DNA from 4 places in the Streptomyces sp. NPDC005805 genome. Region 4 is predicted to be linked to each of the others. Evidence: riboswitches for the same ligand, from Rfam matches in the RefSeq annotation. Region 4 holds a riboswitch; each other region holds the start of a gene.

Region 1 (7,549 bases), on a different contig from region 4:
GAAGACCTCGGTCAGGCGGAGCAGCACCGGCACGGTCAGCGGGCGGGCGTCGTGTTCCATCTGGTTGAGGTAGCTCGGGGAGATGGCGAGCATCCGGGCCAGTTCCGCCTGGCCGAGGCGGCGCTCCTCGCGGAGCCGGCGCAGCCGTGCCCCGGCGTAGGTCTTGCTCACGTCCGCCTCGTCTCCCTCGTGCCGGTCCCGTCCGGCCCCGTCCGGCTCTGGCTCGTCCCGTCCGGCTCCTGTCGGGCTCTGGCTCGCCCGGTCCGGCCGACTCGCGCGCGAACCGGTTCCGCGGCCACCGGGGCCCGGCGCCGGGCCCATCCGATCGTAGGCCCGATCCGGCCACCCCGACCATTGGCAAAGTTGGCAAAACACCGCTCCCGCCTTCACAGAAGTTGGCAGAGGTCCACGGTTGATGGCACTCAGTGCCAGTGCCAGAGTCGTACTGCGGCCCGCCGGACCCGGTTGCCGAGCCGGTCGGGAAGACAGCGATTTCATGCCCTGACGTCGCCTTCCCGACCTCTCCCAACGGACACCGGCGCACATTGCTCACCTCTCCGCGCCTCGGGACCGGGGCCGGGGAGCCTCCCGGCGGGTCGCGCTGACGACAGACACAGCGGCACTGCACGGCACTCAGTGACATCACGTGACACCCATCCGCTCCGTTCACAAAAGCGAGCGGTTCACACGACCCGGGAGACGGTCATGGCACAGGCAGACACGACGACGGCGGCCCAGGACCTGGCACGGCGGTGGGCCGAGGACCCGCGCTGGGCGGGCATCGAGCGCACCTACGGCGCCGAGGACGTGATCCGGCTGTCCGGCAGCGTCCGCGAGGAGCACACCCTCGCCCGCCGGGGCGCCGAGCGCCTGTGGCGCCAGCTCCACTCCCAGGACTACATCCACGCCCTCGGCGCGCTCACCGGCGGCCAGGCCGTGCAGATGGTCAAGGCGGGCCTCCAGGCCATCTACCTCTCCGGCTGGCAGGTCGCCGCCGACGCCAACCAGGCCGGTCACACCTACCCGGACCAGAGCCTCTACCCGGTCAACTCGGTGCCGCAGGTCGTCCGCCGGATCAACAACGCGCTGCTGCGCGCCGACCAGATCGCCACGGCCGAGGGCGGCACCGACACCACCGACTGGCTGGCGCCGATCGTCGCCGACGCCGAGGCCGGCTTCGGCGGCCCGCTGAACGCCTTCGAGCTGACCAAGGCGATGATCGCGGCGGGCGCCGCGGGCATCCACTACGAGGACCAGCTCGCCTCCGAGAAGAAGTGCGGCCACCTCGGCGGCAAGGTCCTCGTGCCGACCTCGCAGCACATCCGCACCCTCAACGCGGCCCGCCTCGCCGCCGACATCGCCGATGTGCCCACCCTGATCGTGGCCCGCACCGACGCCCTCGCCGCCAACCTGATCACCAGCGACGTGGACGAGCGCGACGCGCGGTTCGTCACCGGCGAGCGCACCTCCGAGGGCTTCTACCGGGTCCGCGGCGGCATGGAGCCCGTCATCGCGCGCGGTCTCGCCTACGCGCCCTACGCCGACCTGATCTGGGTCGAGACCGGCACCCCGGACCTCGCGCAGGCCCGCGAGTTCGCCGAGGCGATCCACGCGCAGTACCCGGACCAGATGCTCGCCTACAACTGCTCGCCGTCCTTCAACTGGAAGGCCGCGCTGGACGACGACCAGATCGCCAAGTTCCAGCGTGAGCTGGGCGCGATGGGCTACCGCTTCCAGTTCATCACCCTGGCCGGCTTCCACTCCCTCAACCACGGCATGTTCGACCTGGCGCGCGGCTACGCGGAGCACGGCATGACCGCCTATGTCGACCTCCAGGAGCGCGAGTTCGCCGCGCAGGCGCAGGGCTTCACGGCCGTCCGCCACCAGCGGGAGGTCGGCACCGGCTACTTCGACCAGATCTCCACGGCCGTCAACCCGGCCTCCTCGACCACCGCGCTGACCGGCTCCACCGAGGAGGAGCAGTTCCACTGACCGACGCGTGACGGGCGCGTGACCGGCCGCCCGGCCGGTCCACCGCGCGGGAGGCGCCCGGCCCGGTCCGCCGACCCCGCCGACGCCCTCCCGGCGCCGTCCGGCGTCGCCGCGCCGCGCCGGACCGCAGATCCCCGGGGTGCCCGGCACCGTCCCGCCGGCACCCCGGGAACCGGACGACCGTCCGCCGCACGCTCCCCGGCACCGGGCCGGGCGGGCCGGCGGACCCGGCCCACGCCCCGACCCCCGACCCCCGACCGGGACGCCCTCGTACCGGATGCCCCCGGTTCCGGCCTCGTACCGGACGCCGAGCGTCCACCGTGGCCCGCGGCCCCGCCTCCCGGCGCGGCCCCCGTGCTCTTCCCCTCAGGAGTACCGCATGTCCACCAGCACCGTTCCCGCCCCCGTCCCCGCGCCCGAGCCCCTCGCCGCCGCGCCCGCCCCGCACGTCCAGGTGCTCGCCGCGCCCGGCGAGCGGCACGAGGAGATCCTCACGCCCGAGGCGCTGGACTTCGTGGGCGCCCTGGTCGGCGCGTTCGCCGAACGCCGCACCGAACTCCTCGGGGAGCGCCGGCGCCGGGCGTCCCGCCTCGCCTCCGGGTCGCCGTTCGAGTTCCCGATCGCGACCTCGGCCGTCCGCGCGGACGACTCCTGGCGGGTCGCGCCGCCCGCGCCCGGACTCACCGACCGCCGGGTGGAGATCACCGGGCCCCCCGAGCGCGGGATGGCGGTGCGCGCCCTCAACTCCGGCGCGCGGGTGTGGATGGCGGACTTCGAGGACGCCACCGCCCCGACCTGGGAGAACGTCATCGGCGGCCAGCTCGTCCTGCTGGACGCGATCGAGCGCCGCATCGACTTCACCAGCGCGGACGGCAAGGAGTACCGGCTGCGCACGGACGGGGACCTGGCCACCATCACGGTCCGGCCGCGCGGCTGGCACCTGACCGAGGACCACCTGCTGGTGGACGGGCGCCCGGCGCCCGCGTCCCTGGTCGACTTCGGCCTGTACTTCTTCCACTGCGCCCGGCGCCAGATCGCCGCCGGCCACGGCCCGTACTTCTACCTCCCCAAGCTGGAGAACCGCTATGAGGCCCGGCTCTGGAACGACGTGTTCGTCCTGGCGCAGGAACTCCTCGGCATCCCGCGCGGCACGGTCCGGGCCACCGTCCTCATCGAGACGATCACCGCGGCCGTGGAGATGGAGGAGATCCTCCACGAGCTGAGGGAGCACAGCGCCGGGCTCAACGCGGGCCGCTGGGACTACCTGTTCAGCCTGATCAAAACCTTCGGGCACCGCACCGACTTCCTGCTCCCCGACCGGGCGCAGATCACCATGACCGCGCCCTTCATGCGCGCGTACACCGAACTCCTGGTGCGCACCTGCCACCGGCGCGGCGCGCACGCGATCGGCGGGATGGCCGCCCAGGTCCCGAGCCGGGACCCGGAGGCGCACGAGGCCGCGCTCGCCAAGGTGCGCCTCGACAAGGAGCGGGAGGCCGAGGACGGCTTCGACGGCTCCTGGGTCGCCCACCCGGGCCTGGTCCCGCTCTGCCGGGAGGTGTTCGACGGCGTCCTCGGCGAGCGCCCGCACCAGCTCGACCGCACCCGCGACGACGTTGCCGTGACCCCGGCCGACCTGCTGGCGGTCCGCCGGATCAGCGCCCCGCCCACCCCGGAGGGCGTGCGCGGCAACATCGCCGTCGCGCTGCGCTACTTCGACGCCTGGCTGCGGGGCGCGGGCGCGGTCGCCCTGTACGGGCTGATGGAGGACGCGGCGACCGCCGAGATCGCCCGGGTCCAGATCTGGCAGTGGCTGCGGCACCGCGTCGTCGACCGGGAGACCGTGCTGCGGCTGCTGGACGAGGAGTGCGAGGCGCTGGGCCGCGAGTTCCCGTGGGCGGCGGTGGAGGAGGTCCGGGCGCTGTTCGAACGCACGGCGCTGGAGCGGGAGTTGCCGCCGTTCTTCACGCCGGACGCGTACGCGCGGCACCTGGTGCGTCACGCCGGGCACGCGGGCGGCGCGCGATGACCGGGGCGGGGGCCGCGGGCGGGGGCGCGTCCGGGGCGGGGGCCGGCGCCGCGTCCGGGGGCGCGTCGGGGGCGGGGGCCGGGCCCGGAACGGGGGGCGGGCCCGGGCCCGAGGCGGCGGCCATCCGGCGGGTCGGGGTGGTCGGCGGCGGGCAGATGGGCGTCGGCATCGCCGAGGTGTGCGCCCGGGCCGGACTGGACACCCTCGTCTGCGAGGCCGACGCGATGGCCGCCCGGGCCGCGCGGGAGCGGACCGCGATGTCCCTGGAGCGTGCGGTGCGGCGCGGCAAGCTGGACCGCCTCTCGGCCGAGGACGCCCTCGCCCGGACCGTGTTCACCGCCGACATGGACGCACTGGCGGACCGTCAGCTCGTGGTGGAGGCGGTGGTCGAGAACGCGGCGGCCAAGACCGAGGTCTTCGCCGCCCTCGACAAGATCGTGGCCGATCCGGAGGCGGTCCTCGCCACCAACACCTCGTCCATCCCCGTGATGCGCCTCGGGATGGCGACCGGCCGCGCGGACCGGGTGGTGGGGCTGCACTTCTTCAACCCCGTACCGGTGCTGCCGCTGGTCGAAGTGGTCACCTCGCTGCACACCTCGCCCGCCACGGCCGCCGCGGTGGAGGACTTCGCCACGCACACCCTGGGCAAGACGGTGGTGCGCGCGCAGGACCGGGCCGGTTTCGTGGTCAACGCGCTGCTGGTGCCGTACCTGCTGTCGGCGATCCGGATGGCCGAGTCCGGGTTCGCGACCGCGGCCGACGTGGACGCCGGGATGGAGCTGGGCTGCGCCCATCCGATGGGGCCGCTGAAACTCGCGGACCTGATCGGGCTCGACACGGTGGCCTCGATCGCGCAATCTCTGTACGACGAGTTCAAGGAGCCCCTGTACGCCCCTCCCCCGCTGCTCCAGCGGATGGTGGAGGCCGGCCTGCTGGGCCGCAAGAGCGGGCGGGGGTTCCACACCTACGACCGGGGGTGACCCCGGGACCTGCGACCGGGGGCGACCCCGGGCGGAAACGGCCGGGGTTGAGGGACCCCGGTGCGAGGCAGCCGGGACCTGAGGGGGTCCGTACGCTGCCGCTGTGGAGGCGGGCGCGGGGCGGTACGAGTGAGCCGCCCCGCGCCCGCCGTGCGTCCCACGCCCGCCGTGCGCGCCGCGCCCGTCGCCCGGCCCGCGGGAGGCCACCGCGTCCCACGCCCGCGTCCGCCACGTGGACGCCCTACCCCGCCGCGAGGCGGCGGCGTCTAGGCTGTTCCGTGCAGCTGGTTCGCCCCGTCAGCCAGGCGGGATGCGTCGCAAGAGGGAACCCGGTGGGAATCCGGGACTGCCCCGCAGCGGTGAGCGGGAACGAACGCCGTCACATGCACTGGGTCCCAGCGGGGGCCCGGGAAGCGACGGCCAGTAGGTGGCCTGACGTACGTCGTCAGGGCGTGCCCGCGAGTCCGAAGACCTGCCACTGCCCGTGCGCGACAGTCGCGCGCGGAGATCTCGGTGACCTCGCGGGTGGGTCGGCGGCAGCGGTGGCACGGTCGTCCGTGCGCCCGCTCCTTCGTGTACCCGTGGCGTGGCCGGGGTTGTTCACACAAACTCGCGAAGGAGAGTTCCGTGACACCGAAGTCCGCAGCCGCGGCAGCAGGCGCCACCGTCTACGGCTACCCCCGCCAGGGGCGGAACCGGGAACTGAAGAAGGCGATCGAGGGGTACTGGAAGGGCCGGGTCACGGCCGGGGCCCTGCACGAGACCGCCGCCGGTCTGCGCCGCACCCACTGGCAGCGGCTCGCCGCCGCCGGCGTCCACGAGGTCCCCACCGGTGACTTCTCCTTCTACGACCACGTCCTGGACACCTCCGTCATGGTCGGCGCGATCCCCGAGCGGCACCGCGCGGCCGTCGCCGCGGACGCCCTGGACGGCTACTTCGCCATGGCCCGCGGGACCCAGCAGGTCGCCCCGCTGGAAATGACCAAGTGGTTCGACACCAACTACCACTATCTGGTGCCCGAGTTGGGCCCGGACACCGTCTTCACGGCCGACTCGGCCAAGCAGGTCGCCGAGCTGACGGAAGCCCTGGCCCTGGGCCTCACGCCCCGCCCGGTGCTCGTCGGCCCCGTCACGTACCTGCTGCTCGCCAAGCCCGCCCCCGGGGTCGCCGCCGACTTCGACCCGCTGACCCTGCTGGACCGGCTGCTGCCGGTGTACGCGGAAGTCCTGGCCGACCTGCGGGCCGCCGGCGCCGAGTGGGTGCAGCTCGACGAGCCCGCCCTGGTGCAGGACCGCACCCCGGCCGAGCTGAACGCCGCCACCCGCGCCTACCGCGACCTCGGCGGGCTCGCGGACCGGCCGAAGCTGCTGGTCGCCTCCTACTTCGACCGGCTCGGCGACGCCCTCCCGGTCCTCGCCAAGGCCCCCGTCGACGGTCTCGCCCTGGACTTCACCGGGCCCGCCGCCGCCAACCTGGACGCCCTCGCCGCCGTCGGCGGACTGCCCGGCAAGCGGCTGGTCGCCGGTGTCGTGGACGGCCGCAACATCTGGATCAACGACCTGGAGAAGTCGCTGACCACCCTCGGCACCCTGCTCGGGCTGGCCGGCCGGGTCGACGTCTCGGCGTCCTGCTCCCTGCTGCACGTCCCGTTCGACGCGGCCGCCGAGCGGGACATCGACCCGCAGGTGCTGCGCTGGCTGGCCTTCGCCGAGCAGAAGACCGCCGAGATCGTCACCCTGGCCACCGGGCTGTCCCGCGGCACCGGCGCGATCGCCGCCGAACTCGCCGCCAACCGGGCCGACCTGGCCTCCCGCGCCGGCTCCCCCATCACCCGGGACCCGGCCGTGCGCGCCCGCGCCGCCGCGATCACCGACGCCGACGGCCGCCGCTCCCAGCCGTACGCCGACCGCACCGCCGCCCAGCGCGCGCACCTCGGCCTGCCGCTGCTGCCGACCACCACCATCGGCTCCTTCCCGCAGACCGCCGAACTGCGCACCGCCCGCGCCGACCTGCGCGCCGGACGGATCGACACCGCCGGGTACGAGGACCGCATCAGGACCGAGATCCAGGAGGTCCTCTCCTTCCAGGAGAAGGCCGGGCTGGACGTCCTGGTGCACGGCGAGCCCGAACGCAACGACATGGTCCAGTACTTCGCCGAGCAGCTCACCGGCTATCTGGCCACCCAGCACGGCTGGGTCCAGTCGTACGGCACCCGTTACGTCCGGCCGCCGATCCTGGCCGGGGACATCTCCCGCCCCGAGCCGATGACGGTCCGCTGGACGACGTACGCGCAGTCGCTCACCGGACGGCCCGTCAAGGGCATGCTCACCGGCCCGGTGACCATGCTCGCCTGGTCCTTCGTCCGCGACGACCAGCCGCTCGGCGAGACCGCCCGCCAGGTGGCGCTGGCCCTGCGCGACGAGGTCGACGACCTGGAGGCGGCCGGCACCTCGGTGATCCAGGTGGACGAGCCGGCGCTGCGCGAGACCCTGCCGCTGCGGGCGGCCGACCACGCCGCGTACCTGGCGTGGGCGACCGAGGCGTTCC
Region 2 (7,549 bases), on a different contig from region 4:
GGGGGTGGTCGCGGGTGACCCGCTCGATCAGGGCCGGCAGCACTGCGCCTCCTGCTCCTCTCACGGCCGGCGCCTCCGTGCGCCCGGCTGTCCCCGGGCCGGCGCTCGACGCTCCTGACTCCTGGACGGTTCCGGGGCCGTGCGCGGCAGGGCGCCGCGCCGGCCCCGACGGCGGGAGGCGACGCTCCGTCACCTCCCGCCGCGCCGAGCTGTGCTCAGCTCTCGGTCTGCTCGTCCTCGGCCTCGTCACGCCACTCGAACGGGGCGTCGATCGCCGGGGTGTGGGACTTCAGACCCTTCTGGGGTTCCTCGGGCTCGGCCCAGCCGTGGTGCGCCATGTGCATCCTCCTGAGGTCGGCACAGGACCCGCCCACTCATGTGCACATCCTGTGCAGTTGCGAGTTCATTGCAGCAAGAGAATAGGGCGGCCGCACCGGGTCCATCAATATCGATTTCCAGCCAGGAGGAAAAAGAGGGGAATTCACCGGGCGAGTGAGCAGTCCTCGCACTTCACTCCGGCGGGCACGCGGTAATAGAGGCAGCAACTGCGCCTGCGGAAGCTCAGATCGGGTGCGGTGAAATTCCCCGTGCCGGCCAGCCGGTCGGTGCTCAGCAAGCCGTCGACCACTTCGGTGAGGGGCCGGCGGAGGTCGGGGTGCGCGGCCAGGATCGCGCGGCCCGCCTCGGCGAGGGCCGACGCCGCGTTCCCGGCCAGCAGCCGGGGCGCCACCTTGACGTGCAGCCCGGCGGCCAGCGCGTCCAGGTGGCGGTGCACGACGACCTCGTAGAGCAGCTCCGCGAGGCGCGGGAGGCCGGGCGCGTACCAGCCGGTGGGGGTCGCGGGCAGGCACAGGGCGGCGCCCTCGTCGGCGCGGCGCAGGCCCTTCAGATCGGGCACGATGCCGTGGACGACGGTGCAGGCCAGCACGGGTGACCAGAGCCGCGCGGCGTGTCCGAGCTGCACCATGGACGCGCCGATGCGCAGTTCGCCGGTGCCGTAGCGGTCGGCGGTCGCCGCGACGAGGTCCGCGGCTCCGCGCCGGTACGTCTCCTCGACCGGGTGCCAGCCGTCGCCCGGATGCGATCCGCCGTCCGGGTCGCCCGGGCCGCCCGATCCGACCGGGCCGCCCAGCTCGACCGCGAAGAACGAGCCGAGGTCCGCCACCTCCTTCAGGGCCGCGGCGACGGACGACGGGGGTGCGGGCCGTAATGCGTTCACATCCATTTCCCTCTTCTCCTCTTCCCCTTCTCCGTTCACGGTGGAGATCTTTCGGGTGCGCACCGGTCCGAGCGCCCCGGAAAGGGGTGAATCACGCCGGTCGAATACCGGGGAATTCCGGTGCCGGGCACGGCGGAGAAACCTCCCCGCATCTCACCCAGAAATCGCGGCGGACGGCTCCGCCGTGGCATCGCCTCCCCGATCACCCCTTTCCGGAAAGGTAGTCCGCCGGTGTGCCGCCGGAGTCCGGGTCCGGGCGGTCCCCGGAGAGCAGGATGATCTGCGGGCGACCGGTGCGGGGGTGCTCGGCGACCTCCGCGTGGACGCGGTAGACCTCGGCCAGCAGCGCGGGCGTGAGGACCTCGGCGGGGGTGCCGGAGGCCACCGCCCGGCCGCCGTCCAGGACGCAGATCCGGTCGCAGAACGCGGCGGCCAGATCGAGATCGTGGAGAGCGACGACGGCCGTGACCCCGAGCCTGCGGACAAGGCGCAGGGTGTCGAGCCGGTGGCGCAGGTCCAGGTGGTTGGTCGGTTCGTCCAGCACCATCGTGCCGGCACGCTGCGCGAGCGCCCGGGCGATGAGCACCCTCTGCTTCTCCCCTCCGGAGAGCCTGCTGAACGGGGCGTGTGCCAGGTCGGCGGCGTCGAGTTCGGCGAGGGCGCCCAGGACGACGGCGCGGTCGTCGGCGTCGTCGCCCTCGAAGGCCCGCTTGTGCGGGGTGCGGCCCATGGCCACGACGTCGTACACCGACAGCTCGAAGTCCCCGGCCGACTCCTGCAGGACGGCGGCGAGCCGGCGGGCGAGGCCCTTGCCGGACATCCGCCGGACGTCCTCACCGTCCAGCAGCACCCGCCCGGAGGTGGGGCGCAGCGCCCGGTAGACCGTGCGCAACAGGGTGGACTTCCCGGCCCCGTTGGGGCCGACGAGCCCCACGACCTCGCCGGGCGCCACGCGCAACGACACCCGGTCCACCAGTGCCCGCCCGTCGGCGACGACCGTCACGTCCTCCAGTTCCAGGGTGCCGGGGGCGGCGGCGGCCGTCGCTGCCGTACCCCGCTCCCGGCCCTGCTCCGCGCCCCGCTCCATGCCCTGCTCCATGCCCCGCTCCATGCCCTGCTGCGTGCCCGGGCCCGTCATGCCGTCCTCCGTCGCATCAGCCACAGGAAGAAGGGCCCGCCGACCAGGGCGGTGAGCAGACCCACGGGAATCTCCTCCGGACTGATCACGGTGCGCGCCACCAGATCGGCCGCGACGAGGAAGGACGCGCCGAGCAGCGCCGCCGCGGGCAGCGCCCTGCGGTGGTCGGCGCCGACGAGGAGCCGCACCACATGCGGCATGATCAGCCCGACGAAGCCGATCTGGCCGCTGACGGCGACGATCGTGCCGATCATCACGGCGACCAGCACGAACAGCGCGGCCCGGAACCGGTGCACGTCCAGACCGAGCGCGGCGGCGGCCTCCTCGCCTCCGAGCAGGAGGTTGAGGGAGCGGCAGACGCCGAGCAGCACGGCGGTGCCGACCAGGACGGCGCCGACGGGAATCCACACCACCGTCCAGGTGGTGCCGGCCAGCCCCCCGAGCATCCAGCGCAGCGCCGACTGGGTCTTGTGCGGGTCGTTGGAGGTGACGACGAGGAAGCCGGCGAGAGCCGACAGCACCTCGGCCGTCGCCACGCCCGCCAGGACCAGTCGCACGGTCGTCATCCGTCCGCCGGACCGGGCCAGGAAGTAGACGGCGACCAGCGCGGTGAGCGCGCCGAGGAACGCGGCCACCGGCAGGGAGAACACGCCGAAGAGGGTCAGGTTGAAGACCACGACGAGCACCGCGCCGACCGAGGCGCCCGACGACACCCCGAGCAGCATCGGGTCGGCCAGCGGGTTGCGCACCAGGGCCTGGAGCGCCATGCCGGTCACCGCCAGCCCCGCTCCCACGACGCCCGCCAGCAGCACACGGGGCAGCCGTACGTCGACGACGATGGTCTCCCGGACCGGGGTCCAGGCCGGTTCGGCGAGCGCCGGGTGCACCTGGTGCAGCAGGATGCCCCAGACCTGGCCCGGCGGGACGGAGACGGACCCGGCCGCGATGGCGACGGTGACCGCACCGGCCAGCAGCGCGCCGAGCAGCACGAGGACGAGCGGGTAGGGGACGCCGGGGCGCCGGGCCCCGGCCGCGGCGGGCGTCCCGGCCCGGCCGTCCACGACGGCCGGGCCGGAGGAGCCCGCCGCCGCCGGGGCCGTCGTGCTCTTGGTGCCCGCCGTGCCTCGCGTGCCCACCGGACCCACCGGACCCGGCCGACCCACCGGACCCGGCCGACCCACCGTGCCGGTCACCTGAAGCGGTCCGGGTGGAGCTGGCGGGCCAGGGACTCCACACCGGCTGGCACCCGGACACCCAGCACCGTGGACGACAGCGGCAGCACCGCGAACCGCTCGTTCCTGATGGCGGGTGCGTCCTTCAGCGCCGGGTTCGCCAGCAGGAACTTCTTCTTGTCCTCGACCGGTTGATCCCCGTAGTCGTAGATGACCACGACCTCGGGCGCCCGCTCCGCGACCTGCTCGAACGACACGTCGCCGAACGACTTGTCCACGTCCGCGAAGAGGTTGACCGCGCCGGCCCGCTCGATCATCTCGTTGCCGATTCCGGCGCCGCCCGCCGTGAAGGCGGTCTTGTCCCCGCTGTCGTACACGAAGACCTTGACCGGCTCGACGCCCTTGAGCTTCTTCTCGACGCCGTCCAGCGTGGCGTGGAGCTTCGCGAGCTGCTTCTCGGCCCGCTCTGGCACGCCGAAGATCCGGGCCACGTTCCGGATCTCCCGGTCCATCTCGGCCATGGTCACGGGACCGGTCGGGCACTCCTCGATGTTGAGGTAGGAGTTGACGCCCGCCTCGCGGAGGGCGTCGCGGCCACGCCCCTCCTTCTCGTCGAAGGTGCTGGCGAAACCGCCGTAGGCGAAGTCGGGTTCGGCGGCGAGCAGGGTCTCGAAGGAGGGGTACTCCTTCGCGATGACCTCGATCCCGTCGTACGCGTCCCGGTACTCGGGGAGGATCCGGTCGTCGAGGTAGGCCGTGCCGGTCATCGACTTCTCCAGCCCGAGCGCCAGCATGACCTCGGTCGCGTGCTGGTTGAGGGACACGGCCCGCCCGGGCGGGCGCTGGTACGTCGTCCTGACCCCGCAGTTCTCGACGGTGACCGGGAAGCCCTCCGCCGCCGAAGCCGCCGGACCTTTGCCCGCGGCGGGCTCCGGGGAACCGGCGCCGCAGCCGGATATCAGCAGGGCCGCCGCGGCCACGGCGGCCGGCAGGCCCGGTAACCGGCGGACGGACCGGGGGGACGGGGCCGCTCGCCGGCCTCTCGGCGCACGGACGGCGGGATCTGCCTGCGGACGGGGTCTCAATGGCAGCACGAAGGAAGCCCTCCTCTCCGGGGAGATCCGCCCCGGTCGTCGTCGAGGAGGCGACCGCGTGAGTCTCCTGGCTCTCGGGTCAGTGCTCGTCCCGGCCTTCCCACCCGCGTACGGGCAGTGGTCTGTTCGGGATCCGCTCGCCGATCACAGTGGCGGTACCGCACCGGATTCACACCGGATTCCTCGTTCCGCCGTCGCCCATTCCGCGGCACATCCTCGCAGCAGGAGCCGGAGCGGGATACACCCCGGCGGGAGCGGCAGCGGTGCGCGGATGCACACGGAGCGCGGACGCGCGCCGCATGCGCCCCCCGGCGCCCTGGCACTCCCCCCGGGCCGGGTGCGGGAACGGCGTCAGCGCCCGGGTCCCGGCCCACCGGCCAGGTCCGCCTCCCCTCCCCCGTCCCCACCCCCACCCTCATCCTCATCGTCCTCGCCCTCGTCGAAGGGGTCGACGAAGATCGACGACAGCGTTCGCTCGACGGGGGCGCCGGCCTCGTCCTCGGTGAGGAGGATTCCGCGGAGCATGTTCAGCGGGTACAGATAGCTGTCCGGGTCACCCGGGACGCCGACGCAGGGGTGGTCCAGCGCGGAGATCTGCCCGGCCGCGCCGAAGAACGGCTCCAGCTCCCCGCTGACGAGGTCGGGGATGTACTTCCACACCATCGTCCGGTGGCGGCGGAACACCTCCCCCACGTACCAGAGCGCACCCTGGACGAAGGGCGTCATCCGCTGGTCGGTGACCTCCTCCATGGTGTTCGCCCGTTCGCGGACCAGATCGTCCACGACCGCCAGGGAGGCCGGGGTGAAGTCCAGCGCGCCGGCGGAGGAGGTCCCCGCGGCCCACCCTTCGTGAGCGTCCCGGCGCTCGTCCAGCCACCTGAGCAGGTCGGGGTGCCGGGTGGGGTCGTACGTCTCGTCAGCTTCGGTCATGCCGTCGACCGTAGTGGACACCGGATCGCCGCCGCGGTGCTCCCCTGCCGACACGCGGAATTCTCAACAACCCTTTGCACATGCGGTGTTGAGAACCCCTAGGGTGTCGGACGGCGGTCGGCGGAAACTGTCACGGGGGCCCAACCGCCCGCCGGCCCGTGCCATCTGAGTCCCATGGCCCCCACGACCAGGGACACGCATGAACACACAGATACCCGTCCGTACCCGGCTCCGGCGACGCCTGGTCTCCTGCCTCGCGGTCGCCTCCGCGGTCGGGATGACGCTCGTCGCCCTGCCCGCCACCGCGAACGCGGCGCCCGGCGACTACGCCAAGGTCACGTCCGGCGGACGGTGCGACAAGATGCACCTCGGCAAGACCTTCGCCCGCACCCCGAACAACTCCGGGGCCCCTACCGGCCAACACCACTGGACGAAGGGCGGCCCGGACGAGGAGTACTACTTCAACCTGGAGTTCAAGGGCTTCGAGGACGTTCCCGCGCCCACCCGCGACGACCTGAACAAGGTCGGCAACACCGACGCGGACGTCAGGAAGTGGGACAAGGCCTACCGGGCGTCGCAGGACCCCGAGGACATGAAGCGCGCCATCTGGGCCCGCTACGCCCGCTACATCCAGGGCAAGCCGTCCCCGAAGGCGTTCGCCAAGTGGGTGCCGCAGAACCTGATCGGCGCCCAGCACTCCCGCGCGAAGGGCGGCGTGTTCGAGCGGAAGACCGTCCAGAACTTCAACCTCGTCGGCCCGGACTGGCTCTGCGAGGTGACCGTCGAGATCTACGACAAGGACGACAGGAAGATCGCCTCCCGGCGGTACGACGCCTACAACAAGCGGACCGGCGACCTGGGCGAGTTCAAGGCCGACGGCAAGCGGAAGACCGGCCAGTTCAAGAACGACAAGATCATCCTTCGCCACAAGGACGCGAAGTACGACTTCACGAAGTCGCGGTTCACGATGTTCGCCGGTGAGAAGCCCAACGGGGCCACCACCAAGGAGTACAAGGCCGAGAACGCCAGGCTGCGCGCCGAACGGGGCGCGGCCAACAACCCGATCCGGATCGCGGAGCGGCGCGCCACGGCGAAGGGGCTGTGGCCGCAGACGAAGTACACCAGGTCCTACCCGGTGTTCAATCCGCAGCCGAACACCCGCACCCAGGGCCCGGTCAACTCCCTCGCCTACGGATCCGGGAAGAACCCGGCACAGGCGCGGCAGATCCAGAACCAGCACAACCAGATGAACACCCGCGGCGCCCTCGGCCGCGGTCCGGGCGGAGTCGACTTCTCCACCCTGGAACTCCAGTACGTGGGCAGCCCGGTCAAGGGCAAGGCGCTGGACTACAGCATGAAGGCCGACTTCATGCCCGACGAGGACACCACCCCCGGCTGGGGCGGGCAGGCGAAACTCGAACTGGCCTCGGACGCCCTGTTCACCTGGCTGGCCCTCACGCCCGACCGGCAGTGGGTGAACCTGAACCCGGACCAGCCGGACAAGATCATGGACCGGGCGTTCGGGGAGACCGACGCCGGACGCGTCCTCCTCGTGGCCGACATGGAGATGAAGCGGGACTTCTCCCGCGCCATGGACCCGGAGAAGTCCCCCGGCAAGGAGTTCATGAACGCGGCCCCCAAGGTCGACGGGGTGCCGTGCTGGGGGTCCGGCCGCAACTGGATCGTGCCCGGCCGGGCGAAGGTCCGCGAGCAGGACGGCGGCATCTACATCCTCGACGCGCCGCTGAAGGTCAACCACGCGGCGATGGACTTCGACACCCCCGTACAGGGCGAGGACTGCTCGAAGAAGCTCACCAAGGAGGAGAAGGAGCGCAGCCACCGGCTGATCACCCGCCACCTCGTTCCGCACGTCGAGAAGCAGATCAACACCGAGAAGAAGTACGCCGATCTGCGCCGCGTCTACAAGTCGCGGGTCGCGGCCGAGTGGATCCGGCAGCAGGACGCCGTGAAGGCCACCGACTTCCGGCCCGTCATC
Region 3 (7,549 bases), on a different contig from region 4:
GGCCATCACGATGTCCGCCCGCATGCCGTCCACCTCGAACGCGGCACAGGTGGCCGCGATCTGACGGAGCGCCACATCGCCGAGGGCCACCCGGGGCAGCAGGGCCCGCGCGGCCGTGACCCTCCCCCGCAGCGCCGCCTCCGCGTCCGCCCAGCGCGCCGCGAAGGCCGCCGGGTCGTCGTCGTACGCCAGCCGCCGCCGGACGACCTCCACCCGCTGCTCCGGGTCCCGGGAGGCGGCCACCTCCACGGTGAGGCCGAACCGGTCCAGCAGCTGCGGCCGCAGCTCGCCCTCCTCCGGGTTCATCGTCCCGACCAGCAGGAACCGCGAGGCGTGCCGCACCGAGACGCCCTCCCGCTCGACGTACGAGGCGCCCATCGCGGCCGCGTCCAGCATCAGGTCGACCAGATGGTCGTGGAGGAGGTTCACCTCGTCCACGTAGAGGATGCCCCGGTGCGCGTCCGCGAGCAGACCCGGCTCGAAGGCCTTCACGCCCTCCGCGAGGGCGCGTTCGATGTCGAGGGCGCCCACCAGCCGGTCCTCCGAGGCGCCGACGGGCAGTTCGACCATCCGCGCGGGCCGGGACGCCGGGGCCGCGTCCTCGTGCGGGCCGTCGGGGCAGGCCGGGTCGGGGGCGTCCGGGGCGCAGGAGAACCGGCAGCCGGCCACCACCGCGACCTCGGGCAGCAGATCCGCGAGAGCGCGCACGGCGGTGCTCTTGGCCGTGCCCTTCTCGCCGCGGACCAGCACACCGCCCACCGCCGGGCTGACGGCGTTGAGCAGCAGCGCCAGCCGCAGATCGTCCATCCCGACGACCGCGGTGAACGGGTACCGGGTGCTCATGACCACTCCTTCAGTTCGCTCGGGCAGTTCGGTGACGGATCGCTCGGGCGGTCCGGTGACGGCGCACTCGGGCGGCTCGGTGCACTCGGGCGGTCCGGTGCACTCGGGCGGTCCGGTGACGGTGCGCCCACACCGTCCGGTGGCGGGCCGGCGGGCACGGGTTCGCCCGGCCCCGTGGCGCTCCCGGCGCTCCGGGCGCCGCTCACGGCGCACCCGGCGGCACGAACGGCAGCCCGGCCGGCGGCCCCTGCTCGATCAGCCGCAGCAGCGCGCCGGTGTCCGCGTGCTCCTCGACCAGATCGCCCAGCCGGTCGAGCTGCTCCTCGCGCAGCGCGCCGAAGCAGGTGTCCGGGGCGGGCACGAACCGCCGCCCCGCCTGCGCGGCGACCCGCCGCAGAAACGCCCGCCGGAAGCCGTCGCTCTCCAGCGAGCCGTGCCAGTGGGTGCCCCACACGGCCCCCGTGCGGCAGCCGTCCAGGAACGGCTCCCCGCCCAGCACCTCCGCCACACCGTGGTGGATCTCGTAGCCGTCCACGCGTTCGCCGAGGGCCTCCCCGGACGGCCGGGCGAGGGTCTTCTCCCGGGCGAACCGCACCCGCACGGGCAGCAGTCCGAGGCCATCGACCGACCCGGCCCGCGACTCCACCTCGTCCTCGATGTGCTCGCCGAGGACCTGGAAGCCGCCGCAGATCCCGAGCACCGGCCGGCCCTCGGCGGCCCGCCGCGCCAGCGCGTCCGCCAGGCCCCGGGCCCGCAGCCACTCCAGCGCCCGGACCGTGCCGCGGGTGCCGGGCACCACCACCAGGTCCGCGTCCGCCAGTTCCTCGGGCCGGTCCACGAAGCGCACCACCACGCCCGGTTCGGCCGCCAGCGCGTCCACGTCCGTGAAGTTGGACATCAGCGGCACCGCGCACACCGCGACCCGCAGCAGCTCCTCGCCGACCGGCGGCGCGACCACCGACTCCCGCACACTCCCGCGCAGGGACACCCGCAGACCGTCCTCCTCGTCGATGCCGAGCCCGTGCGCGAACGGCAGCACCCCGTAGGTGCGCCGCCCGGTGAGCCCGAGCAGCATGTCGAGACCCGGCTCCAGCAGGGAGACGTCCCCCCGGAACTTGTTGACGAGATAGCCGGCCACCAGCTCCTGGTCCTCCGGCGCCAGCAGCGCCGTCGTCCCGAAGAACTGCGCGAACACCCCGCCCCGGTCGATGTCCCCGACCACCAGCACCGGCAGCCGGGCCGCCCGGGCGACCCCCATGTTGACGATGTCCGTCCGCCGCAGATTGATCTCCGCCGGACTGCCGGCGCCCTCGCAGATCACCGCGTCGTACGTGCTCCGCAGCTCCTCCAGGCAGGCCATCACCGGTTCGAACAGGTCGCGTTGGCGGTTGCCGTGGTAGCCGCGGGCGCTCATCTCGCCGATCGGGCGGCCCAGCAGCACGACCTGGCTGGACCGGTCGCCGCCCGGCTTGAGCAGTACCGGGTTCATCTGCGCGGTCGGCTCGACGCGGGCGGCCTGCGCCTGCATCGCCTGCGCCCGCCCGATCTCCGCACCCTCCCGCGTCACGAAGGAGTTCAGCGACATGTTCTGGCCCTTGAACGGGGCCACCTTCACGCCCTGCCGGACCAGCCACCGGCAGATCCCGGCGGTCACCACGCTCTTCCCGGCGTCCGAGGTCGTCCCCGCGACCAGCAGCCCCCCACCGCTCATGCCGGCCTCCCCCTGCCTGTCGCCGCCCGGCCCCTGCCGAGCGCCCCCGCCGCCAGCCGCGCGCCCGCGCACACCACCAGCGAGAGCGTGCCCACCCGGCGCGACAGCCGCACCGCCCGCTCGATGTCCGCCGACTCCACCGCCCGGCCGCCCCCGTTGAGCACCGGCCGGTGCTCGACCCGCCCCCCGTACGCCAGCGTCCCGCCCAGCCGTACGCCGAGCGCCCCCGCGAACGACGCCTCCACCGGGCCCGCGTTGGGGCTCGGGTGCCCGGCCGCGTCGGCCCGCCAGGCGCGCACCGCGCCCCGCGGATCGGGACCGGCGAGGGCGGCGAGCACGGCGGTCAGCCGGGCACCCGGCCAGCCCGCCACATCGTCCAGCCGGGCCGAGGCCCAGCCGTAGCGCAGATGGCGTGGCGAGCGGTGCCCGACCATCGCGTCCAGGGTGTTGACCGCGCGGAATCCCAGCAGCCCGGGCACACCGGCGACCGCGCCCCACACCAGGGCGCCGACGACCGCGTCCGAGGTGTTCTCGGCGACGGACTCCACGACGGCGCGCGCGATCCCGTCCGCGTCCAGCGCCTGCGGGTCCCGCCCGCACAGATGCGGCAGCCGCGCCCGCGCCGCCTCGACGTCCCCGGCCTCCAGCGCGGCCCGGACGGCGCGGGCCTCCCGGCCCAGGGTGGTCCCGCCGACGACGGCCCAGGTGGCGGCCGCGGTCAGGGCGGTGGCGGCGGCGGGGGAGCGGCGCACGGCGCGCGCGGCGAGCAGCCCGGCGGCGGTCGCGCCCCCGGCGCACACCAGCGTGTGCAGGGCGCCCCGGGCGCGGTCGTCGCGCCACAGCACGCCCTCGACGGCGGCGGCCGCCCGTCCGAACGCGGCCACCGGGTGCCCGGTGCGCGGATCACCGACGAGCAGGTCCCCGAGGAGCCCCGCGGCGGCGCCGCAGGCGAAGATCCGGCCGCCGCGCGTGCGGTCGGCGCCCCGGGGAGGGGGTCCGGACGGCAGGGCAGGGCCGCGGCCAGGCATGACGCAGAGTCCTCACTCAGGGTCCGCGCCCTGGTTCGACGTGAACGGCGGCAAGAGTTCCTGGCTCCCCGGACTCCGGGTGACAGTGGCGGGACCGCGCCGGATTCTCACCGGACTTCCTCTTCTGCCGCCGTATGGCCCCGGCAGTCCACCACGCCCGCCCACGCCCGTCAACTCACCCTTGACCTGCGGCGGGACAGTGTGCCGAGGCCCACACGAGGGCCACCCCGATGGCTCGCGCGGCGCCCCCACGCGGGCGGGCCCACGGACACGACGGCGGGCCGGGCACCGCCCAGTGGCGGTACCCGGCCCGTGCCGGTGACGGATCGGTCGGCGGACGGATCAGTCGACGATCAGAAAGATCCCGTACGCGACGGCCACCGCGCAGAGCGCGAAGCAGGCGTACGCACCCGTGCGGGCCATCACGGCGCTGCCGCCGGACCGCGTGGCGGCCTCGCCCTTGGTGAGGCCGATGATGCCGAGGGTGAACAGGCCCACCAGGGCCACGGTGGCGACGAGGCTCACGCCGAAAACGGAGCCGAGGGCTACCCAGTCGATCTTCATGTTGCTGCTTCCTTACACCGCGGCCGGTCGGGCCGGCTCGGTCTCGGCGGGGGCCGGGACGGTGGTCCTGAGCTCACCGGCCGGCGGCGGGGTGACGGCCGCGATGGCGGTGGTGACGACGCCCGCGGGCTCCTCGGAACCCTCCGCGCCCTCGGCGCCGGGGGCCTCGGTGTCATTGACGTTGGTGTGGTCGACCACCTGGCGGCGGGAGACGATCCAGATCGCCAGCGAGGAGGCGACGAGGAAGACCGCGACGACGGCGACGCCCCAGTCACCCTGCTTGGTGACGAACTCGGAGAGGGCGGCGACCAGACCGGCGGCCGGCAGGGTCAGACCCCAGGCGACGAACATCCGGGTCGCGGTCGACCAGCGGACCACACCGCCCTTGCGGCCGAGGCCCGCGCCCATCACCGCGCCGGAGCAGGAGTGCGTGGTGGAGAGGGAGAAGCCCAGGTTGGAGGAGGCCAGGATGACGCTCGCGGCGCTGGTCTGGGCGGCGAAGCCCTGCTGCGGCTGGAGGTCGGTGAGGCCCTTGCCCATGGTGCGGATGATGCGCCAGCCACCGAGGTAGGTACCGAGGGCGATCGCGACACCGGCGGAGACGATGACCCACATCGGGGGGTTGGAGCCCGGCGCGAGCACGTTCCCGGCGACCAGGGCCAGGGTGATGATGCCCATCGTCTTCTGGGCGTCGTTGGTGCCGTGCGCCAGGGAGACCAGGCCGGCGGAGGCGATCTGGCCGGCGCGGTAGCCCTTGGCCGTGGCCTTCTGGTCGGTGTTCTTGCCGATCTTGTACGTCAGCCGGGCGGCGATCATCGCGCCGATGCCGGCGACGAGGGGCGCGGCGATGGCCGGGATCAGCACCTTGGTGACCACCACGCCGCCGTTGACGGCGGAGAAGCCGACCGAGGCGACGGTGGCGCCGATCAGGCCGCCCATCAGGGCGTGGGAGGAGCTGGACGGCAGACCCACGAGCCAGGTCAGCAGGTTCCAGAGGATGGCGCCGACGAGCGCCGCGAAGATGACTTCAGGGGAGATGCCTGATTCGTCGACCAGACCGCTGGAGATCGTCTTGGCGACCTCCACCGACAGGAACGCGCCGACGAGGTTCAGAACGGCGGACATGGCCACCGCGGTCTTGGGCTTCATCGCGCCGGTCGAGATGGTCGTCGCCATCGCGTTGGCGGTGTCGTGGAAACCGTTCGTGAAATCGAACACGAGAGCTGTCACGATCACAATCGCGAGCAGCAAGGTGATGTGTTCCATTTACCCAGGCAATCGTTTGACGTCATTGACGTGTGGACCGTAGGCAACCTGGGTGAACGGAAGATGAACTGGGCCGGGCGCTGTGGTGTCCGCAAGTGGGGTCAAGAGGTTCCGCTTGTGCCGGATCCGCGATCGTGACCTCGGTGGGCAGTCACTCGAACACCCTCTGTCGCAGCGGGCCGCCCCGGACCCGCACGGCGCCGGCCCCTGGGCCCCTCGGGACCCCGCTGACAGGATCGGCGCATGACCGATCACACAGAGCGGGACGCCCTCGCCGGCGCATGGGCCGAACTCGTCGCCACCGCCCGCAGAACCGCCGCCGAAGGACTCGTCGTCGGCACCTCCGGGAACGTCTCCGTCCGCGTCGGCGACCTCGTGCTCGTCACTCCCAGCGGGGTCCCCTACGACCGGCTCGGGCCCGGCGACACCGTCGCCACCGACCTCACCGGCCGGCAGGTCCTCGGCGAACTGGCCCCCACGAGCGAACTCCCGCTCCACCTGGCCGTGTACACCGGCACGGACGCCCGCGCGGTGGTCCACACCCACGCCGTCCACGCGACGGCCGTCTCCGTCCTCGTCCCCGAACTGCCGCCCGTCCACTACATGGCGGCGGCCCTCGGCGGCCCGGTCCGGGTGGCGCCCTACGCCCTCTACGGTACCGAGGCCCTCGCCCGGAACATGACGGACGCCCTGCGCGACCGCACCGCCTGCCTCCTCGGCAACCACGGCACCGTCGCCTACGGCGACACCCTCGACCAGGCGTACGACCGCACCGCCCAGCTGGAGTGGATGTGCCGCCTCTGGCTCACCGCGGCCGCCGTCCCCGGGCACACCCCCGCCCTCCTCTCCGCCGCCCAGCTCACCGAGGCGGCGGAACGCTTCCGCGGCTACGGGCAGCCGGGCGGCGGAGAGAAGGGCTGACGGGGCGGGGCGCTGCGGCGAAGGGGACGGCCACCCCGGTGCCGCGGCCCACTGGCAGCCGCCCCCCGGCCCGCGGACACTGGACGGGTGCGCCCGGCTACAGCGACGGCAGCGGCCGTCTCCTCACTGTTCGGCGTCGGCGCGGCCACGGTCGCTGCCGGCCGCTACGCGAGCTCCGCCGCCCTCAAGGTGCCCGCCAAACGGCCCCTGCCCGGCGAACCACGGCTCACCGTCCACCAGACGGCCACCACCACCGTGACCCTCACCCGCAGCCTCGCCTCCCTGCGGCGCGGCCGCTACGGCCTCGCCGGCTCCGGCCTCCGGGCCGTGGTCGGCCCCGTCCTCGACGGCGCCGCCGCCTCCGCCGACACCGTCGTCCGCCGCCTGGAACGGGTCACCGGCGGCGGACTCGACAGCGGCGCCCGGGTCCGCTTCACCCCCCAGGTCCACAGCGGCGACCCGGCGACCGCGCTCGGCATCCCGTACCACGACGTCCGCGTCCCCGGCGAACTCGGCGCCCTGCCCGCGTGGTTCGTCCCCGGCCACCGCTCCACCTGGGTCATCACCGTGCACGGCCTCGGCGCCACCCGGGAACACCCCCTGAACGTCCTGCCCCTCCTGCACACCCTCCGCCTCCCCGTGCTCAACCTCGCCTACCGGGGCGACCACGGCGCACCCCGCCCCCCGGACGGCCTCAGCCGCCTCGGCGACTCCGAATGGCGCGACCTGGACGCCGCCATCCGCCACGCCGTCCGCCACGGCGCCGAACGGGTCGTCCTCCACGGCTGGGGCAGCGGCGCGGCCATGGCCCTCCACGCGGCCGCCGGCTCCGGCCTGCGGGACCGCGTCGCCGGGCTCGTCCTCGACTCCCCGGTCCTCGACTGGGACACCACCGTGCGCGCCCTCGCCACCGCGCACGGCACCCCGGCCCTCCTCCTCCCGCTCGCCGTCCGCGCCGCCCAGGGCCGCACCGGGCCGCACGCCGACCGGCTCGCGGAAGCCGCCGACCCGGACGCGCTCCGGGTGCCGACCCTGATCTTCCACGGCCCGGACGACACCCTCGCCCCCTGGGAGCCCTCCCAACTCCTCGCCGCGGCCCGCCCCGACCTCGTCACCCTCCACACGGTGACCGGCGCCCCGCACACCGCCATGTGGAACGCGGACCCGCACGCCTACGAAGAGGCCCTCCGCCGCTTCCTGGTGCCGTTGTTTTAGG
Region 4 (7,549 bases):
TGGTCCCTTCCAGGATGCGGTGGACCCGCAGGTCCCGGACGATCTTCTCGATGCCGTAGTCGCCCAGATAGCCGTAGCCGCCGTGGAGTTGGAGGGCCCGGTCGGCGACCGAGTACCCGGTGTCGGTGGCGAAGCGCTTGGCCATGGCGCAGAGGTGGGGCGCGCCGGGGTCGCCGCGGTCGAGGGCGTCGGCGGCCTGGCGGACCAGGGCGCGCGCGGCGGCGAGTTCGATGGCCATGTCGGCCAGCGTGAACTGGAGTCCCTGCGCCCGGATGAGGGGCGCCCCGAAGGCCTCCCGGTCCGCGAGGTGGGTGAGGCTGCGGTCGAGGGCGCTCTGCGCGCCGCCGAGGGAGCAGGCGGCGATGCCGAGGCGGCCGCCGTTGAGGCCGTGCATGGCGATGCGGAAGCCGTCGCCCTCCGCGCCGAGCCGCCGGTCGGCGGGCACCCGGACGCCGTCCAGGATCACCTGCCGGGTGGGCTGGGCGTTCCAGCCCATCTTGACCTCGTTGGCGCCGAAGGAGAGGCCGGGGTCCTCGCGTTCGACGACGAAGGCGCTGATGCCGCCGGGGCCGTCGCCGCCGGTGCGGGCCATGACGACATAGACCCCGGAGGCGCCCGCTCCGGAGACGAACTGCTTGACGCCGGTGAGGACGTAGTGGTCGCCGTCGCGTTCCGCGCGGGTGCGCAGGGCTGCGGCGTCGGAGCCGGCGCCGGGTTCGGTGAGGCAGTAGCTGCCGAGGGTGGTGGCCGCGCAGAGGCCGGGCAGCCAGCGGGCGCGCTGGGTCTCGTCGCCGTAGGCGTCGATCATCCAGGCGACCATGTTGTGGATGGAGAGGTAGCCGGCGATGGACGGGCAGCCGGTGGCGAGGACCTCGAAGACGAGGACGCCGTCGGCGCGGCCGAGCCCCGAACCGCCGTGCTCCTCGCGGACGTAGACACCGCCGAGGCCGAGTCCGGCGGCCGCGCGCAGCACATCGACGGGGAAGTGCTTGTCGCGGTCCCAGGCGACGGCGGAGGGGGCCAGGCGCTCCTGCGCGAAGTCGAGGGTCACCTCGGCGAGGGCGAGCTGGTCCTTGGTGAGGGTGGTCGTGGTCATGGTGCGCTCACCCCATCGTCGGGATGGTGAAGCTCGCGCCCTCCTTGACCCCGGAGGGCCAGCGCGAGGTGACGGTCTTGGTACGGGTGAAGAAGCGGATCGAGTCGGTGCCGTGCTGGCCCAGGTCGCCGAAGGCGGACCGCTTCCAGCCGCCGAAGGAGTGGTAGGCGACGGGCACCGGGATGGGCACGTTGACGCCGACCATGCCGGTGTTCACCCGGCGGGTGAAGTCGCGGGCGGTGTCGCCGTCGCGGGTGAAGAGGGCGACGCCGTTGCCGAAGGGGTGCTCGCTGGGCAGGCGCAGGGCCTCCTCGTAGTCGGCGGCGCGGACCACCGAGAGCACCGGGCCGAAGATCTCCTCGCGGTAGATCCGCATCGAGGGGGTGACCCGGTCGAAGAGGGAGGCGCCGGCGAAGAAGCCGTTCTCGTGGCCCGGGAGGACGAAGTCCCGGCCGTCGACGACGAGTTCGGCGCCCTCGGTGACGCCGATGTCGACATAGCGGCGGACCCGGTCCAGGGCGTCGCGGCCGACCAGCGGCCCGAAGTCGGCCTCGGGGTCGTCGGAGCGGCCGATGCGCAGGGTGCCGACGCGTTCCCGCAGGGCGGCCACCAGGGCGTCGGCGGTCTCCTCGCCCACCGGGACGGCGACGGAGACGGCCATGCAGCGTTCGCCGGCGGAGCCGTAGCCCGCGCCGACGAGGGCGTCCACGGCCTGGTCCAGGTCGGCGTCCGGCATGACGATCATGTGGTTCTTGGCGCCGCCGAAGCACTGGGCGCGCTTGCCGTGCCGGGCGGCGGTGGCGTAGACGTGCTGGGCGACGGGGGTGGAGCCGACGAAGCCGACGGCGTCCACGCGGGGGTCCTCCAGCAGGGTGTCCACGGCCTCCTTCGCGCCGTTGACGACGTTGAGCACACCGGGCGGAAGGCCCGCCTCCACGAAGAGTTCGGCGAGCCGCAGCGGCACGGAGGGGTCGCGTTCGGAGGGCTTGAGAACGAAGGCGTTCCCGCAGGCGAGCGCGGGGGCGGCCTTCCAGAGGGGGATCATCGCCGGGAAGTTGAACGGGGTGATGCCGGCGACCACGCCGAGGGGGCTGCGCAGGGAGTGCACGTCGATGCCGGTGCCGGCGTTGTCGGTGAACTCGCCCTTGAGGAGGTGCGGGATGCCCGCGGCGAACTCGACGACCTCCAGGCCGCGCTGGAGGTCGCCGTGCGCGTCGGGGACGGTCTTGCCGTGCTCGGCGGAGAGCAGACGGGCGAGTTCGTCCCGTTCGCCCTCGACGAGCTGGAGGAAGCGCATCAGGACGCGGGCCCGGCGCTGCGGGTTCCACGCGGCCCATTCGGGCTGTGCGGCCGCGGCGTCGGCGATCGCGGCGCGGGTCTCCTCCGCCCCGGCGAGCGGGACGTGCGCCTGGACGGCGCCGGTGTTGGGGTCATGGACGTCGGCGAAGAGCCCGGAGGTGCCGGGCGTGCGCTTTCCGCCGACGAAATGTGTCAGTTCACGGACCATGGAAGCCTGCTCTCGTCAGGTGAGATCCGGGGATGGCACGGCAGGCCGGCGCGGCGCACCGGTCGGGTGCGGGCGCGCGGAACCACCGTGGGACGCGGAGGCCGGAGGGCCGTCGAGGGGCTACGAAAGCGCGGGAACGCGGGTGTGCCTCGCCGGATCACCAGGATCACGGGTACGGACCGGTGCCATGCGTGTCTGCTCCATCCTCGTGGACAACACGGAACATCCCGCGGCCGGTATCCTGACTCCCGGATCAGCGCACGCCCTCCGGCCTTCCCGGCGGATCTCTCCGCCGGTGGCCTTCCTCGCTGGAGGACGCACTCCCCGGTCACAGTGGCGGGACCGCGCCGGATTCACACCGGCTTCCCTGCACCGCGGGCCTTTGGGCGCGACCATATAGTTGGACGTCCTACTAAGTCCACCCCACCGCGCCGCCCGCCGCCGCCCGCCGGGCACGGGCCGCCGCCCCCGGAGCGCCAACTTCCGTCCGCCACAAGCGGATCGGCCGGTACCGGTGGCCGCGCGACGAAGCCGCGCCCTACGATGCGTCTGCCCCGGGGGCGGGTCCCCCGGTGCGGACAACCGAATGGCTGGCACAAGCGGGGGAAGTCCGGTGGGAATCCGGCGCTGACCTGCAACCGTGTGCGGCGCGCGTGCGCCGCGAGTCGGAGCACCCGCTGTGCGAGCGGTACCGCTTCCCACTGTCACGGTCTGCAGCGCGAAGCCCCGAGCCCGGTCCGCCGGCCTCCGTACGCCCATGGGCGTGTGCGGGCGTCGTGCGTCCCGGGGGCGTCGCGGTTCGCGGACCCGCCACGCCCCAGGAGGGCCGTCCATGCACCGCACCACCGTCCACCGCGCCCTGGTCACCGCCACGGCGCTGGGCCTCGCCCTGACCACCGCGCCCGCCGCCGCCCAGGCCGTGCCGGCGTCCGCGTCCGCGCACATCGCCGCGCATCACACGTCACACGCGAACACCAACGCACCCGTCAAGGTGCGCCTGACCGTGCAGGGGCCCGACGGGCTGCTGTTCAAGGGCCGGGTCAGAACCAAGGGCCACGACGTCACCACCGCGACCGGCGGCACCCGCAAGTGCGACGGGACCAACGGCGGCGCGCACGCCACCAAGGTGCCCACACCGACCGCCGCCCTCGACGACGCCGCCCGGAGACACGGCTTCACCTGGGACGGGACCTGGTACGCGTCCTTCGACGACTTCTCGGTGGACACCGTGAAGGGGGTCTCCGGCGGCGGCTCCGCGTACTGGAACATCTCGGTCAACGGGACGCCGACGCCGGTCGGCGGCTGCCAGTTCCGGCTGAAGGCGGGTGACCGGGTGGCGTTCACCTGGACCTCGTTCTGACGCACCCGGCCCCGGAACCGGGACACCGGGCACCGGGTGCGCGGAAGGAGACACTTCGCACACCCGGTGCCCCGGGCACAGCCATGGCACCCCTGGCAAGCCGCAGAACGAAACCCCTCCGCGCGGCCACTGCGGCCATCGGACGGCAAGGTCCACCGGGCGCGATCACTCGGAGCAGTCACGACCCCGCCACCAGTATGGTTCTCGCGACGCATCGGGGGCCGATGGCGTGACGAGGAGGCTGGGGTGGAGCTGCCCGCGCTGGGAAGGGCGCCGGTGCCGACGCAGGGGGGCGATCTCCCCGCGACGGAACAGGAGGTGTCCCTCCTCCTGATCGAGGACGACGCGGGGGACGCGCTGCTGTTCGAGGAGGTACTGGCCGACGCGGAGCTGCCAGCCCGGCTGACCTGGTGCAAGAGCCTGGCCGAGGCCGAGGCCGTCACCGAGGAGCGGGGCACCGGCCTGTGCGTCCTCCTCGATCTGCATCTGCCGGACGCCCAGGGCCTCGCGGCCGTGCGGCGGACGCTGTCCTTCGCGCCGGAGGCGGCCGTGGTCGTGCTCACCGGCCTCGCCGACGGGCCCACCGGTCTCGCGGCCGTGGCCGAGGGCGCCGAGGACTACCTGTCCAAGACCCAGTTGACCTCGGAGGGGCTGAGCCGCGCGGTGCGCTACGCCCTCCAGCGCAAGCAGGTGCAGCGCGCCACCGCCGCCCTCCAGGCGGTCCGGCTGCGCGCCCAGGAGAACACCCGGCTGGAGCGCGGTCTGCTCCCCGTCCCGCTGCTGCGCGGGGACGACTTCTCGGTGGTGGCCCGGTACGAGCCCGGCCGCACCCACGGCGTCCTCGGCGGCGACTTCTACGACGTCGTCCAGACCGAGGACGGCTCGGTGCACTCCGTGGTCGGCGACGTCTCCGGGCACGGTCCGGTCGAGGCGGCCCTCGGCGTCTGCCTGCGGGTCGCCTGGCGCGCGGCCGTGATGAGCGGGCGCACCGGCCCCGACCAACTGCGGCTGCTTGAGGAGATACTCGCCGCCGAGCGGGGCGAGGACCAGCTCTTCGCCACCCTGGTCTCCTGCGTCTTTCCGCCGGACCGGTCCTGCGTACGGGTGGTGCGCGCCGGGCACCCCGGCATGATGCTGCGCGCCGGCGGCCGGGTCACCTGGTACGAGCCGCCGGGCGGGATGGCGCTCGGCTTCCTGCCGGGCCAGGCCCGCTGGAGCGAGCACACCCTGCCCATCACCCCGGACACCAGCCTGGTCGCCTTCACCGACGGCCTCTTCGAGGGCCGGACCGGGCCGGGCGGGCAGCGGCTCGGCGAGGACGGGCTCCTCGGCGCCGCGCAGCGCCACGCCCACCTGCCCCCGCAGGAGTTCGTGGACACCGTGGTGGACGAGGTCTCGGCCGCCGCCGCACCGTACGGAGGGCTGTCCGACGACATCGCCGTCCTGCACATGAATTGGGAGCACACCGCATGAGCAGCACCACGAGCGGCGCCGGGCCCGACGGGGGTGCCCGGCCCCGCCTGAGCGGGCGTTTCACCGTCCAGGGGTGGTTCCTCCTGGTCCTGGGGCTGATGGCGCTGGTGGTGGTCGTCTCGGCGGTCGTCGGCGGGGTGATGGTGAACCGCGCGGAGGAGCGGCAGGACGAGCTGGCGGACGTGATCCAGCCGGGCCGTTCCGTCTCGCTGCGGCTCCAGAAGTCCCTCCTGGACCAGGAGACCAGTGTGCGCGGCTACGCCCTCAGCGGGCGGGACGAGTTCCTGGAGCCCTACCGGCAGGGGCAGCGGGACCAGCGCGAACGCACCGCCCAGTTGCGGGAGCTGGTGTCCGTGTACCCGAAGCTGATGTCCGATCTGCGCGAGGTGGAGCGCGCCGCCGCGACCTGGCGGACCGAGCAGGCCGAGCCGCTGATCGCGAATGTGCGCGAGGAGGGCGGGGCGGGCGTCACCCCGGACCGGATCGAACGCAGCAAGCAGGGCTTCGACGACCTGCGGGCGGTCTTCGCCCTCCAGGAGACCCACTTCGACGAGGAGCGCACCCGGGCCCGCGCCGAGGCCGCCGACGCGCGGACCCAGCGCAACCTCGCCTTCGGTGTGCTGCTGGCCGCGATCGTGGCGGCCTGCGCCCTGCTGACGGTGATCGTGCACCGGATCGTCGGCCGGCCGCTGCGCCGGCTGGAGGCGGCCTCCCAGCGGGTCCGGGACGAGTCCTTCGAACAGGAGATCCGGATCGAGGGCCCGGCCGACCTGCGGGCGGTGGGCACGGCGGTCGAGGAGATGCGCCGGCGGCTGGTGGACGCCCTGCGGGAGGCGAAGGGCCGCGAACGGCTGCTGGAGGAGCAGACCGAGGAGCTGCGGCGGTCCAACGCGGAGCTGGAGCAGTTCGCGTACGTCGCCTCGCACGACCTCCAGGAGCCGCTGCGGAAGGTCGCGTCCTTCTGCCAGCTGCTGGAGAAGCGCTACGGCACCGAACTCGACGACCGGGGCCGCCAGTACATCGACTTCGCGGTGGACGGCGCCAAGCGGATGCAGGTCCTCATCAACGACCTGCTGACCTTCTCCCGGGTGGGGCGGCTGGACGAGGAGTACACCACCGTCGGGCTGGACGCCCCGCTGGAGCGGGCGCTGAACAGCCTCTCGGTGGCCGTGGAGGAGTCCGGCGCCGAGATCGTGCGCCCCGAGCGGCTGCCGACCCTCACCTGCGACCCGACCCTGATGACCATGGTCTGGCAGAACCTGGTCGGCAACGCGCTGAAGTTCCGTCACCCCGACCGGCCCTGCCGGGTGGAGATCGCCTGCGAACGGGCGGGCGACGACTGGGCGTTCACGGTCCGGGACAACGGCATCGGCATCCCGGCCGAGTTCGCCGAGAAGGTCTTCGTGGTCTTCCAGCGGCTGCACGGCCGCGACGAGTACGGGGGCACGGGCATCGGCCTGGCCCTGTGCCGCAAGATCGTGGAGCACCACCGCGGCAGCATCGCCGTGCACGAGCCCGGCGAGCGGGAGGGGACGGAGATCCGCTTCACCCTTCCCGCGGACGCGGCGGAGCCGGCGGACGCCTGGCACACGGCGGACGCCGAGGAGCCGGCCGCCGACGAGAACCCCGCGGCCACCGTACCGGCGCCCGCCGGCGAGCCCGCCCCGAACGCCCCGACCACCACCAGGACCACCAGGAGCACCGTATGAAGGCCCCCGTCGAACCGATCGAGGTCCTGCTCGTCGAGGACGACCCCGGCGACGAGCTGATGACCCGGGAGGCGTTCGAGGACAACAAGATCCAGAACACCCTGCACGTGGTCCGGGACGGGCAGGAGGCGCTGGACTTCCTGTTCCGGCGGGGCGCGTACACCGACGCGCCGCGCCCGGACCTGATCCTGCTCGACCTCAACCTGCCCCGCTACGACGGCCGTCAGGTGCTGGAGCGCATCAAGTCGGACGACGACCTGGCGCTGATCCCGGTGGTCGTGCTGACCACCTCCTCGGCGGAGGAGGACATCCTGCGCAGCTACAAGCTGCACGCCAACGCGTATGTCACCAAGCCGGTCGATCTGGACCAGTTCATCGCGGCGGTCCGGCAGATCGACGACTTC

Evidence for each region. Region 4 has a riboswitch for cobalamin ahead of ABZ457_RS21780 (CoA-acylating methylmalonate-semialdehyde dehydrogenase). Riboswitches for the same ligand answer to the same signal wherever they lie in the genome.
Region 1: it holds a riboswitch for cobalamin, as region 4 does, so the genes downstream of both, metE (5-methyltetrahydropteroyltriglutamate--homocysteine S-methyltransferase) here and ABZ457_RS21780 (CoA-acylating methylmalonate-semialdehyde dehydrogenase) in region 4, are expected to answer to the same signal.
Region 2: it holds a riboswitch for cobalamin, as region 4 does, so the genes downstream of both, ABZ457_RS25230 (ABC transporter substrate-binding protein) here and ABZ457_RS21780 (CoA-acylating methylmalonate-semialdehyde dehydrogenase) in region 4, are expected to answer to the same signal.
Region 3: it holds a riboswitch for cobalamin, as region 4 does, so the genes downstream of both, ABZ457_RS27780 (cobalamin biosynthesis protein) here and ABZ457_RS21780 (CoA-acylating methylmalonate-semialdehyde dehydrogenase) in region 4, are expected to answer to the same signal.

The regions. Positions count from the first base shown of each region.
Region 1 is NZ_JBEXXN010000002.1:225,878-233,426, forward strand. Features, by position in the region: gene ABZ457_RS02625 (short-chain fatty acyl-CoA regulator family protein) at 1-171, opposite strand, end outside; gene aceA (isocitrate lyase) at 706-1,992, shown strand; gene aceB (malate synthase A) at 2,372-4,021, shown strand; gene ABZ457_RS02640 (3-hydroxybutyryl-CoA dehydrogenase) at 4,018-5,001, shown strand; cobalamin riboswitch at 5,270-5,496, shown strand; partial or broken gene metE (5-methyltetrahydropteroyltriglutamate--homocysteine S-methyltransferase) at 5,629-7,549, shown strand, end outside.
Region 2 is NZ_JBEXXN010000057.1:16,025-23,573, reverse strand. Features, by position in the region: gene ABZ457_RS25255 (YcaO-like family protein) at 1-64, opposite strand, end outside; gene ABZ457_RS25250 (hypothetical protein) at 216-338, opposite strand; gene ABZ457_RS25245 ((2Fe-2S)-binding protein) at 482-1,219, opposite strand; gene ABZ457_RS25240 (ABC transporter ATP-binding protein) at 1,422-2,306, opposite strand; gene ABZ457_RS25235 (iron ABC transporter permease) at 2,354-3,418, opposite strand; gene ABZ457_RS25230 (ABC transporter substrate-binding protein) at 3,547-4,509, opposite strand; cobalamin riboswitch at 4,682-4,835, opposite strand; gene ABZ457_RS25225 (hypothetical protein) at 4,975-5,553, opposite strand; gene ABZ457_RS25220 (hypothetical protein) at 5,753-7,549, shown strand, end outside.
Region 3 is NZ_JBEXXN010000072.1:7,756-15,304, forward strand. Features, by position in the region: gene ABZ457_RS27770 (putative cobaltochelatase) at 1-843, opposite strand, end outside; gene ABZ457_RS27775 (cobyric acid synthase) at 1,046-2,554, opposite strand; gene ABZ457_RS27780 (cobalamin biosynthesis protein) at 2,551-3,582, opposite strand; cobalamin riboswitch at 3,614-3,742, opposite strand; gene ABZ457_RS27785 (hypothetical protein) at 3,925-4,146, opposite strand; gene ABZ457_RS27790 (inorganic phosphate transporter) at 4,159-5,412, opposite strand; gene ABZ457_RS27795 (class II aldolase/adducin family protein) at 5,656-6,333, shown strand; gene ABZ457_RS27800 (alpha/beta hydrolase) at 6,421-7,548, shown strand.
Region 4 is NZ_JBEXXN010000042.1:9,560-17,108, reverse strand. Features, by position in the region: gene ABZ457_RS21785 (acyl-CoA dehydrogenase family protein) at 1-1,096, opposite strand, end outside; gene ABZ457_RS21780 (CoA-acylating methylmalonate-semialdehyde dehydrogenase) at 1,104-2,603, opposite strand; cobalamin riboswitch at 2,817-3,015, opposite strand; cobalamin riboswitch at 3,206-3,279, shown strand; gene ABZ457_RS21775 (DUF4430 domain-containing protein) at 3,436-3,963, shown strand; gene ABZ457_RS21770 (fused response regulator/phosphatase) at 4,225-5,436, shown strand; gene ABZ457_RS21765 (ATP-binding protein) at 5,433-7,145, shown strand; gene ABZ457_RS21760 (response regulator) at 7,142-7,549, shown strand, end outside.